2 regions of the Chitinophaga sp. 9-1-y genome follow, and region 1 is predicted to be linked to the other one. Evidence: riboswitches for the same ligand, from Rfam matches in the RefSeq annotation. Region 1 holds a riboswitch; the other holds the start of a gene.

The links. Region 1 has a riboswitch for cobalamin ahead of metE (5-methyltetrahydropteroyltriglutamate--homocysteine S-methyltransferase). Riboswitches for the same ligand answer to the same signal wherever they lie in the genome.
Region 2: linked by a shared signal. The riboswitch ahead of AC5ZC7_RS04380 (DUF5074 domain-containing protein) and the one ahead of metE (5-methyltetrahydropteroyltriglutamate--homocysteine S-methyltransferase) in region 1 are both predicted to bind cobalamin.

Annotation. Positions count from the first base shown of each region.
Region 1 is NZ_CM197955.1:1,309,954-1,315,659, forward strand. Features, by position in the region: gene AC5ZC7_RS05250 (FecR domain-containing protein) at 1-778, opposite strand, end outside; gene AC5ZC7_RS05255 (RNA polymerase sigma-70 factor) at 837-1,460, opposite strand; cobalamin riboswitch at 1,693-1,895, shown strand; gene metE (5-methyltetrahydropteroyltriglutamate--homocysteine S-methyltransferase) at 2,110-4,401, shown strand; gene AC5ZC7_RS05265 (hotdog domain-containing protein) at 4,429-4,809, shown strand; gene AC5ZC7_RS05270 (hypothetical protein) at 4,897-5,706, opposite strand, start outside.
Region 2 is NZ_CM197955.1:1,101,538-1,107,243, forward strand. Features, by position in the region: gene AC5ZC7_RS04370 (TraB/GumN family protein) at 1-672, shown strand, start outside; gene AC5ZC7_RS04375 (UDP-glucose--hexose-1-phosphate uridylyltransferase) at 874-1,941, shown strand; gene AC5ZC7_RS04380 (DUF5074 domain-containing protein) at 1,993-3,123, opposite strand; cobalamin riboswitch at 3,309-3,520, opposite strand; gene AC5ZC7_RS04385 (aldehyde dehydrogenase family protein) at 3,693-5,057, opposite strand; gene AC5ZC7_RS04390 (gamma-glutamyl-gamma-aminobutyrate hydrolase family protein) at 5,060-5,706, opposite strand, start outside.

The DNA of each region.
Region 1 (5,706 bases):
CGTCTACCGTAATTTGTTTTACCTGTACGCGGAAGGGTCTGCGGGCATCGTGTGCAATTTCGAAATAGGCTTCGCCGGTCAGTGTTATTTTGCGCTCATCGCCGGCAAAGGTGGCGGGGAAACGGATGGATGAGGAGGCGTTGAGCCATATTTTGCTGCCATCGGCCAGTACCAGTGGGTAACTTTCGCCGGCAGCGGTAGTGAGTGTATTATAAAGAGAGGTGGCTGTTTGGCCGTTTGTTTTTTCGTATATCAGTTGTCCGTCTTTTGTCCGGATGTTGCTGTTGCCTTGTTGGGCGAGTTGCTGCATGCCTTTTTCGTCCAGAACAATTTTTTCTCCGTTAGCCAGGGTCAGTACTGCTTTGTGGCGTTCTGCTGTTGCTGGCACCGGGGCTGATATATGGGCTACCGGGGCGGCAGGTTGACGATCATTTCGTAGCAGGGAGGTAGCCGGAATGACAATAGCCAGCAGGATGGCTGCTGCTGCCGCCAGTTTAAGCATGCGGTATTTTCCCCGTTGTTGCACCGGTGCCACAGGAGTTGCCTGTATATGTTTTAAAAGCGCCTTCCTGACCCTATCGCCCGCATCGGAGGCCGGAGGTGCTGCATCTGGTGTTATCTGCCGGAACGCGGCCTGTAATTCATTTAGCAGGGTGCGGTTGGAAATATCCTGCCGCAGGTAGTCCATTAGCTCAAGGGCCTCCGTAGGCGTACAGGTCCGTTGTTGCCAACGGAGGAGTAATTCCTGGTAGTAAGCGTCGTTCTTTTCTCTGGACATATCTATACTATCCTGAAAACGACTGGTAGGGTGGGTGGGGATGAAAATATTTTTTTTGCTACGACCTGGTTATCATAAAACCAGATAGCAGGAAGATGGGAAGTAGCCCATCTGCGTTGGTATAGAAATAAAAGCGGATACTTTTCATGGCCATGACCATATGTTCTTTCACCGTATTCCGGGAAATGCCCAGTTCTATGGCTACTTCTTCATAACTCTTGCTTTCTTCCCGGCATAGCCTGAATACTTTTTGCCGCTGTGGAGGCAATTGACGGATGGCTTCCAGCAACAGCGCTTCATATTCCTTCCATATCAGGCTGGTGTCCGCATCATTGGTCTGCCGTTGTAATTCCTGCATTACCTGTAAGCGCAGGGCTTCATCGGCGGCAATCTTTTTTAATGATTTGAATACCTGGTTTCGGGTAATACGATACAGGTATCCACTGAAGGACAATTCCGGATTGATACGTTCCCTGATCTCCCAAATTTTTATAAATACCTCCTGTAGCGCGTCTTCAGCGAAAGCAGGGATATTAACAAAATGGAGTATGTAGGTGTAAAGTGAGGGGTAGTATTGGTTGTATAATGTAATATAAGCTGCTGCATCCCCTTGCTGCAGTTTCTTCAACAGAACCGCTTCTTCATTACCCACTGGCTTGGTATTTAAAGCTAAAATAAGCAATTGGCGATAAATTTTTCCGGAATTTTTGGGGATTGTCACGTAGGTTGTCTTTATCCAGGATTATACTGATTATACTGATTATATTTTTTTTGATTGATTATATTTTTAAAAGATATCATCTTAAAAAATATAATCAGTATAATCAGTCTAATCCTGGGTAAGACAAACTCCTCGTGGATATAATTTGATAGTTGCGGGGATTTACTATCTTCGCCGCTGTTCTTTACGTATTACCATCGAAGCAAGTAATGGTTCCCGCCGAAAGGCGGGATTAAAAGGGAACTGTGTGTAAATCACAGGCTGTCCCGCAACTGTAAGTTTTGAGCAGCTAATTAGTCTGCAACCGGTAAACAATATGCCACTGTTCCGCTCCGGAATGGGAAGGTGTTTACCGGCGAAACGAGCCAGGAGACCTGCCTTTATTTCACTTTGACGCTGCTTTCGCGGATTGAGGCAGGTCAGGTTTTGATTGTAGTAATTTTTAGAACAGGCATAATATGGCAGGCATCTTTGTGGAAAGAGCCGGCTATGGAGCTGCCTGTGAAAATAATTGCTGACAGTCTTCTCCTCTCTTATTCTCTCCCGTTAAAGCATTGCATAGTAGGTACAAGAGCGTGAACATCAAGTATCACCTTTTAAATCATTTGCAATGATTATCCACAACTTAGGCTATCCGAGGATAGGTAGCCGGCGTGAATTAAAAAAGGCCTGTGAAAGCTATTGGGCAGGCAACATTACGATTACTGCATTACAGGAAGTAGCCGCAGGCATCCGTTTACAAAACTGGGAGCTGCAAAAACAGGCGGGCATTGACTGGATTCCCTGCAACGATTTTTCTTATTACGACCAGGTACTGGATACTTCCCTGATGACCGGCGCTATTCCCGCCCGTTATCATACCCTTACCACCAAACAATTGTCTGAAACAGACTTGTTGTTTGCTATGGCCAGAGGGTATCAACGTGATGGAGACGATATCACCGCCATGGAAATGACCAAATGGTTTGATACCAATTACCATTATATTGTTCCGGAGTTCACTGCCGCACAGGAGTTTCAGCTGTTTTCCCGTAAAGTGGTGGATCAATTCCAGGAAGCAAAGCAAGCCGGATACGCAGTCAAACCAGTATTGCTGGGACCTGTTTCTTTTCTGTTATTGGGTAAAGAGAAAGAAGCCGGTTTTAACCGCTTGTCGCTGATAGATAAATTACTGCCGGTATACCTGGAAGTACTGCATGAACTTACCGCTGCCGGCGCCACCGTAGTACAACTGGATGAGCCCTGCTTATCGCTTAATTTGTCTGCAGAAGCGTTACAAGTCATCATCAGCACTTACACCAAGATACATGCAGCGTTCCCGCAATTGCATATTGTGCTGGCTTCTTATTTTGAATGCTACGGGGCACACCTGCCAACAGTACTGTCTTTGCCGGTACAAACGCTGCACCTGGACCTGGTACGCTGCCCGGCACAACTGGACGATGTATTGCAGACAGACATTGTAAACAGCACACTACAGCTATCACTGGGAGTAGTAGACGGCAGAAATGTGTGGAAGAATAATTACGCTGCCTCACTCACTTTTATACGGCGTGCCATCCATGCATTAGGAGAACACCGGGTAGCCATTGCGCCTTCCTGCTCCCTGCTGCACATACCTTGTGACCTGGATGACGAAACAGCTATTTCTCCCGAAATAAAAAACTGGATGGCCTTTGCCAAACAAAAGCTGCAGGAAATAAAAGAATTACGGGAGATTATACACGGCAATACGGCTTTATTAATCGCCAATGAGGAGGCGATCCGCCAACGTGCGGTTTCCGGGCTGATTCATCGTAAAGCAGTAAAACACCGGGTAGCAGCATTTACAGTAGCTGATGCCAGCCGGAAAAGTGCCTTCACCGTGCGCCAGGCGATACAACAGCAACAATTTGGCCTGCCATTGTTTCCCACCACTACCATTGGCTCTTTCCCGCAAACAGATGATATCCGGCAGTTAAGAGCCCGGCTGAAAAAAGGTGAGCTGACGGTAGCAGACTATGAAGCGGCCATTGAAAAAGCGACTATAGAAGTGATTCGCTGGCAGGAAGAAATTGGTCTCGATGTATTGGTACATGGCGAGTTTGAGCGCAATGATATGGTGGAATATTTTGGTGAGCAACTGGAAGGATTCCTGTTTACTAAAAATGGTTGGGTACAGAGTTATGGCAGCCGTTGTGTAAAACCACCGGTTATTTTCGGGGATGTAAGTCGCCCGGCAGACATGACGGTTCGCTGGAGCCGTTTTGCACAGGCACACACCAATAAACTGATGAAAGGAATGCTGACGGGGCCTGTTACCATTTTACAATGGTCTTTTGTACGGGATGATCAGCCCAGGTCTGCTACCGCCAACCAGATTGCCTGGGCGATACGGGATGAAGTGGTGGCACTGGAAGCAGCAGGTATTAAAGTGATACAGATCGATGAACCTGCCATCCGGGAAGGCCTGCCATTGCGCCGGGAAAACTGGGCGGCTTATCTTGAATGGGCCGTACAGGCGTTCCGTATTGCTGCCAGTGGTGTGAAAGATGAAACACAGATCCATACGCATATGTGCTACAGCGAATTCAATGATATCATTGAACATATCGCCGCGATGGATGCCGATGTGATCACGATTGAAACCTCGCGGTCGCAAATGGAATTACTGGAAGCATTTGCCGACTTTAAATACCCGAATGAAATAGGTCCCGGTGTATATGATATTCATTCTCCGCGGCAGCCATCTGCTACGGAAATGATTACGTTACTGGAAAAAGCGGTAGCAACGCTGCCTGCCAGGAACCTGTGGGTAAACCCCGACTGCGGATTAAAAACCCGTAAATGGCCGGAAACTAAAGTAGCTTTGACTAACATGGTGAAAGCCGCGGAGGTAATGAGAGAAAAGGCAGTATTGTAATCACTATAAAAAAGTACCACGATGACAATGGAAGAGAAGATTCTTCACTCAGAAACCAGGATATTCAAAGCAGTATTTCCCAGTACTACTAACCATTACGACACCCTTTTCGGTGGTACGGCCATGTCGCTCATGGACGAAGTGGCGTTCATCACGGCTACCCGTTTTGCCCGTAAAAAAATGGTGACGGTATCCTCTGGGCAGATTGATTTTACACGGCCCATTCCTGCCGGTACTATCGTGGAATTAATTGGCAAGGTAACGGAAGTGGGTAATACGAGCCTGAAGGTATTGGTGGAGCTGTATATAGAAGAGATGTACTCAGATAGCCGGGAGAAGGCTATTTCAGGCACTTTCAGCCTGGTGGCTATTGGAGATGATAAGCACCCGGTGCCCATCAACAGTTAAATGGAAAAAAAGAAATAGGCTGTATCAGGTGTGATACAGCCTATTGTTATTTGAGGGTAGGTTTATACATAGAAAATGGGGAATCGTTTATTTTAAGTTCAAATCTCTTACACCTAATACCTCTGTAGATATTTCTCCCAACCAGCCTGCTTCTGCGCGCTGACCAGTATGTACTTTAATAAAGTCAACGCCGGAGAGCTTCACCGGGTTACCATTTTTATCCACTGCCCAGTCGATTTTAATTTTTGCATCCGGGTCATCATTGCTCAGGTTATCTGAATAACCCCACGAGAAAGGAAGACTTACATAGTAAGGGGAACCTGGATCACTGGAAGTATTTTTAACATTGGCAGCAGAAAGTTTGGTGCCGGTGAAAGTGATGCTATCACCTTTCCACTGTGGATAGTAGGGCTGATCGTGGAACATGTTTCTCACAATAAATCCACTGTCGCCCTGGTTATCTTTCCATTTAATATAAGTGTTGTCGCTGGTATATGAATCATCCGGATCTGTTGTGCGGGTTTTATTTTCATTGGGTTTGTAGTAAGTGATCTGGTAGTTCTTAATAGTTTTGGAGCTATTGTATTCAGATCCCGCAATTTCAAACCATTCGTCGTCTGGTAAGCCGTTTTTGTTTTTGTCAACAGAAACAGAGATAACACCTGGTTCCGCAAAATTGGTAAAGGCATTGCCCAGTACAACGAAAGAATATTGTCCGGATACATTTTTGATGGTATGGTCGAAGCCCATCACTACGTAGCCACCGAAGCCGCCAAGGGAAATCATATTTTCCTTAGATATTGCATCCAGTGCGTAAGCGGCCATTTTTTTATCGTCGTCGCCTGTTTTCCACTCAGGTAGGGTATTGATGAATTGTCCGGGGGCAGGGAAGTATTC
Region 2 (5,706 bases), 210 kb from region 1:
ATGGAGACGCTGTTACCCGCCACCATGCAATTATTTGAACGGCAGCTGAAAGCCTGGAAACAACAGAAAGTCGGTGCAAATATGGGATGGGCATGGAAAAACAGCTTACTGCAAACAGGAGAAATTCTCGCCCTACCTGGGATGCCACAGGCTACGATTCCGCTTTTTCGCCAATTACTGGCGGATACCGTGGTAACGATACGGGCATTGGGAGCACGGGGATTAATGAACAAAGGTGTCAAGGTGGACGATAAAATGTTAGGTAGCATTATAAAAGATAATACGGAAGGCTACTACTTCATCCTGGCTGTAAATGACGATAAGCTCTTGCCTCGCATCCGTCACCTGCTTAGCCAGGACGTGGTGGGACGTAGCTATGTGGCTAACTACCTATCAGATGACAACGAATTAACCGCCATTGAACCGGTAACCCGGGTTAAAGTGCAGGAAGGTAAACAACCCGCCCAGTGGTTGTTGTTATTCCGCTATAAAGTAGAAGGTAACGAAGACTGGGAATATGTGCTAAACGGGCCTTTCCCGTTGGATCAAACTAAACTTAACCTGCAACCGGGCGTGATGCATTGGATCAAAGATCCGGCAGTGATCAAAGATCGGAAGAAACTACAGGCAGAGGCCATGGAAGCCTATAGTGATTATCTGGAAGAAGAATAACTGACAACGAAATGATAAGGAGCGCCCTGGTAAAGGCGCTCCTTTGTTTTTTTGTCTGAAAGACATCAATATTTTTACGCAAAAGGTGCAACTATTTACGGAAATGTTATTTTTACGCGTATTTTTGACGCTTATTAATCAGTTCACCATAGCTGCCCCACCGGGTAAGTATGGTTCCAAATCAACGAAGCACCTTAATTTATGCAAGAATTCCAGTTAGAAGAGCACCCTCACCAGCGGTTGAATATCTTAACAGGTGAATGGGTATTAGTATCTCCACATCGTACCAAAAGGCCATGGAATGGCAAAGTAGAGAAAGTAAATAAGGAACCCCTGCCTGCCTACGATGCCACCTGTTATTTATGTCCGGGCAACAGCCGGATGGGAGGCGACCTGAATCCTGACTATACCGCACCCTTTGCCTTTACCAATGATTTTGGCGCCCTGATGCCAGACACCCCTGCCGGGGCGGAGCAGGTTGACCAGTTATTGCATGCACGTGGCGTGAAAGGTGTTTGCCGCGTTATCTGTTTCTCTCCCAGGCATGACCTTACCCTGCCTTTGATGGAAGTAGCTGATATCCGCAAAGTGATTGAATTGTGGGAAACAGAATTTCGCCAGCTGTCTGCTGATCCAGCGATTAAGTATGTCCAGATTTTTGAAAACAAAGGCGAGATCATGGGGTGCAGTAACCCGCATCCACACAGCCAGATCTGGGCAACAAGCGATTTACCGGCAGAACTGATTAAAGAAACATCTCACCAGAAAAAATATTACGATACTACCGGTAAAAGTTTACTCCAAAGCTATATCGCCCAGGAGTTGGAAAAGCAGGAACGCGTGGTGGTAGAAAATGAGCATTTTGTGGCGCTGGTGCCTTTCTGGGCAGTATGGCCTTTTGAAACCATGATTGTCAGCAAGCGGCATGTACCCGATATGACGCATTTTAACGGGGAAGAGAAGCAGGCATTGGCGGCGATATTGAAAATACTGGCCACCAAATATGATAATCTTTTTGAAACATCTTTCCCATATTCCGCCGGTATGCACCAGGCGCCCGTGAATAGCGGCGATCATCCGGAATGGCATTGGCATATGCATTTCTATCCACCATTACTACGCTCTGCATCTGTGAAGAAATTCATGGTAGGATATGAGCTACTGGCCAGTCCGCAGCGTGATATTACGCCGGAATGGGCAGCTAAGAAATTGCAGTCGCTCCCGGATGTACATTATTCCCTGCTGGAAACAGTAAGTGTTGAACAATAATGGAAAAGGCTGACGATTCCGTCAGCCTTTTCTATTGGTATCTCCTGTGATTTATTCATGAAACACCGGCATAGCAGGGAAATACCAGCCGTTGTAAGTCAATGTTTTTTTCAGGGTAGTAGTGGTAGCGTCGTAAATCAATACGCGGTTGATATTACCGGTCATAGATCCATTGAGGGTAGTCACCACCAGTTCATTTTTTTCTTTGTTATACGCAGCACCGGCGCCATAGAAATACTGACCGGTAGGCAGGGTAATAAATGGCGTAGTTAAAGAAGCAGCGTTGCCAATTACATAACGATATAATTGTGTACCACCGGCAAAGTTATTGTTACGTACAATGTAAATAGCGCTATCCTGTGTAGAAGCACTGATGCCGGCATGACGCCATGCGCCCCATGGAGAAGGCACCGTGAAGCCCAGCTTTATGGCCGTACGGGTCAGGGTTGATGGATCAATACGAACCAGGGAGTCAGCAGTAGTAGCATATACCGCACCATCTTTACCAGCTGCAAAGGCGAGGTTGGCTGCGCCGAATTTTTTTACTACTGCATAAGTACTGCGGTTCAGTGCTACAATACCATCTGTTTGAGATAATACGAAGATGTAGTTGGTTGTTTTCAACATATCGCCGGTATAGCCGGATACGCCGCTTACTTTAGTGCCTACTGCCAGGGATGGTAACGTAACCGGGTATACGCCGTCGCTGGCGCTTAATAAGCCACGGGTACTGTCTACGCCCAGGAAGGCATGTCCGTCGTTGCCAGGCAGGGTAGTAATACGACCTGTTTCTACCATGCTGCCGCCATCGGTCACTACCAACGGACCACCCGCTTTCACTACGATGTATAATTTGTTGTTGAAGAAGGTCGCAAATTGTAAGGTGTTGGAGGCACCACCTAATGCGCCGGTGGGGTTTTCCAGCTGATACACATTCTGCACCAGGCTATCGCCGCTATAGGAATAAAAATGCAGGTCGCCGGTACCATGCCCAAACCAGCCTTCGTTGGCAATAAAGAAACCATTGGCATATTTACCGGTGATCAATGAAGCGGTAACGCCGGTTTTAGCATTGAGATCCAGCTTTTGTAACGGTGATGGGGTGAGTGCATCTTCTTTCTTACAGGATGCCATTAAGAGGACAAACGCTACAAATAAGGAGGACAATAACTGTTTTTTCATATAATAATTGTTTGGATTGATGACATACCTTTCCCTGTCCGGATGATTAGTCCGGAAAAAAAACAACAAATCAAAAAGGCCGATGTTAGTACATCTGCATAAGGCGCCCTGGGGTAAATAATAATTTACACAATAGAATATATGCCGTTAGGCTTACATCCCTGGCCTTTCACCCGAAAGCGCTGAATGATTGCTCACATCTGGCAGGTCTTCTGGCTCTCCTGCTTTTCCGGTAACCTTCCCATCTGCCGGCAGGCAGACAGTGGTATGGAGTATCCGGAAAAAACGATTCATTCGAAAATGAATGCAGGATCACAGCTACGGGGATAGCTCCGGTATTTCACCGGATTCCCTTTTAATCCCGCCTACGGCGGGAACCAATTGTGGATGCAAACGTACGTGAATTGGAGCAGAAAGCAAAAGGCAGAAAGCAAAAGTGCTAAAGCACCTGTAAACAAAGCTATAATAGCGAATGATCTAAGCGTAAATAATATTCGCTTTAATCATTCGCTATTATAGCTTTGTTTACAGGTGCTTTAGCACTTTTGCTTTCTGCTTTTTGCTTTCTGCTATTGCTTCATTTGCCAGGATTTTGTTCTCGTAAAAGCACGCAGTCCCTGATGCGATAGCGTTGCGCCAAAACCAGAATGTTTCCTGCCCGCCCATGGTAATCCGGCGGTAACGCGGTCGCAGCAGTTCCAATAGCCGGTACCGCTGTTCACCTGCGACAGCACATTTTCCGCTCTTTCCTGGCTGTTGGAATATACAGATGCGGTAAGTCCATAGTCTGTTTCATTCATGAGTTCCACAGCTTCTGTATCTGTTTGCACTTTCATGATACCGATAATGGGGCCAAAGCTTTCGTCCTGCATCACTTTCATCTTATTGTGCACGTGCGTGAGGATAGTCGGCTCAAAGAAATTGCCATCATGCTCAATGCGCTTGCCGCCCAGTAGTAAGGTAGCACCCCTGGTAAGGGCATCTTTTACCTGTGCTTCCAGCACTTCCAGTTGTTCGGGCCGGGTTACGGCGCCAAAGTAAACGCCTTCGTCGGTGGGAAGGCCCAGTTTCCACGAGCGCACTGCTTTTACAAATTCGGTTACATATTCGTCGTACACTTTTTCGTGTACGTATATCCGTTCTACCGCGCAGCAGCTTTGTCCGTTGTTGTAGAAGGCGCCATCGGCGGTAGCTGCGGCTACTGCGGCAATGTCGGTGATATCGTCTGTTACATAGAGTGGATCTTTGCCACCCAGCTCCATCTGGCAAGGCACCATTTTAGGTGCTACTTTTTCGTAGATGTATTTGCCGGTTTTGTAGGAGCCGGTGAAGAAGTAGCCGTCAAATCGCATGGTCAGCAGTTCCTCGCCGGCATATTTACCACCGATGCCTACTTTAAAAGCGTTTTCCTCTACACCTGCTCTTTTCAGGAGGTTGTCAATTTGCAAAGCCGTGAGGGTAGCGTATTCAGAAGGTTTGTAGAGCACCCCGTTGCCAGCCAGTAAGGCGGGGATAAAAACGTTAACACCTACCAGGTAGGGGTAGTTCCAGGCAGAAATATTACAGATAACGCCGAGTGGTTCGTACGTTACTTTTTCTTTTAGTGTATCCGTGTTCGTTACCCATTCGTCTGCCAGGTATTTTTCCACGTTGTCCAGCATCCACTGTATGCGGGTTCTGGCGCCATTGATTTCATTGCGTGATTGTTGCAGGGGCTTGCCTGTTTCAGACGTGAGGATGGCGGCTAGTTTTTCGATGTTTTTTTCCAGCAGTCCATTGAACTTGTCAATAATTTTTATGCGTTCGGTCAAAGGCACAGCAGCCCAATGCACTTGCCCTACCCGTAGAAACATGTACTTATCCATCAGCACGTTGGAGGAGTCGTCACGCAGGATTTTAATGGTTGCTCCTGTAGCCGGATTAATAATTTTCATGGTTAATGGTTTCTTACAGCTTGAATAAATTGTGCTTTTATTTTCTGCGAAAGCGGATTTGCTTCTTTGTTGGGCATTCTTTCCGGATGCCATTGTACACAAAGCATAAAGGCTTTGTTGGTTTTATCTTCAAACTCGATGCCTTCAATGATATTATCTGCAGAGGTAGCGCTGATCATCAGGTTGCGGCCCAGGTAGTCAGGGTGAATAGCCTGATGGTGTGCGCTGTTAACCTGCCCGTTGGTGACGCCGGTAATGCTGTGCAGTAGCGTGTTTTCACGGATGGTGACGTCGTGTATTTTATCGGCGGTATCTTTTTTATGGATGTTGTTGGCGGCTTCGCCGATGTCTTCATATACTTTACCACCTTCCAGGATATTGATATATTGTAATCCTCTGCAGATGCCGAGCACCGGGAGGTGCTGTTGCTGCGAGTATTCATAAATCTTTTTTTCAAATGCGTCTCTTTCCGGTGAAAAGTGGTCCGGCTGATGTGGATAGGGAGTAGTGCCGCCGTAATAAGAAGGCAATACATCCACCCCGCCAGTCATCACAAATCCATCGCAGGTGGCAATATCGGGTATGTTATTGTCGATATAAGAGAGGATCACCAGTTCGAGGTCTTCGCCCAGTTCCGCGGGTGTGAACC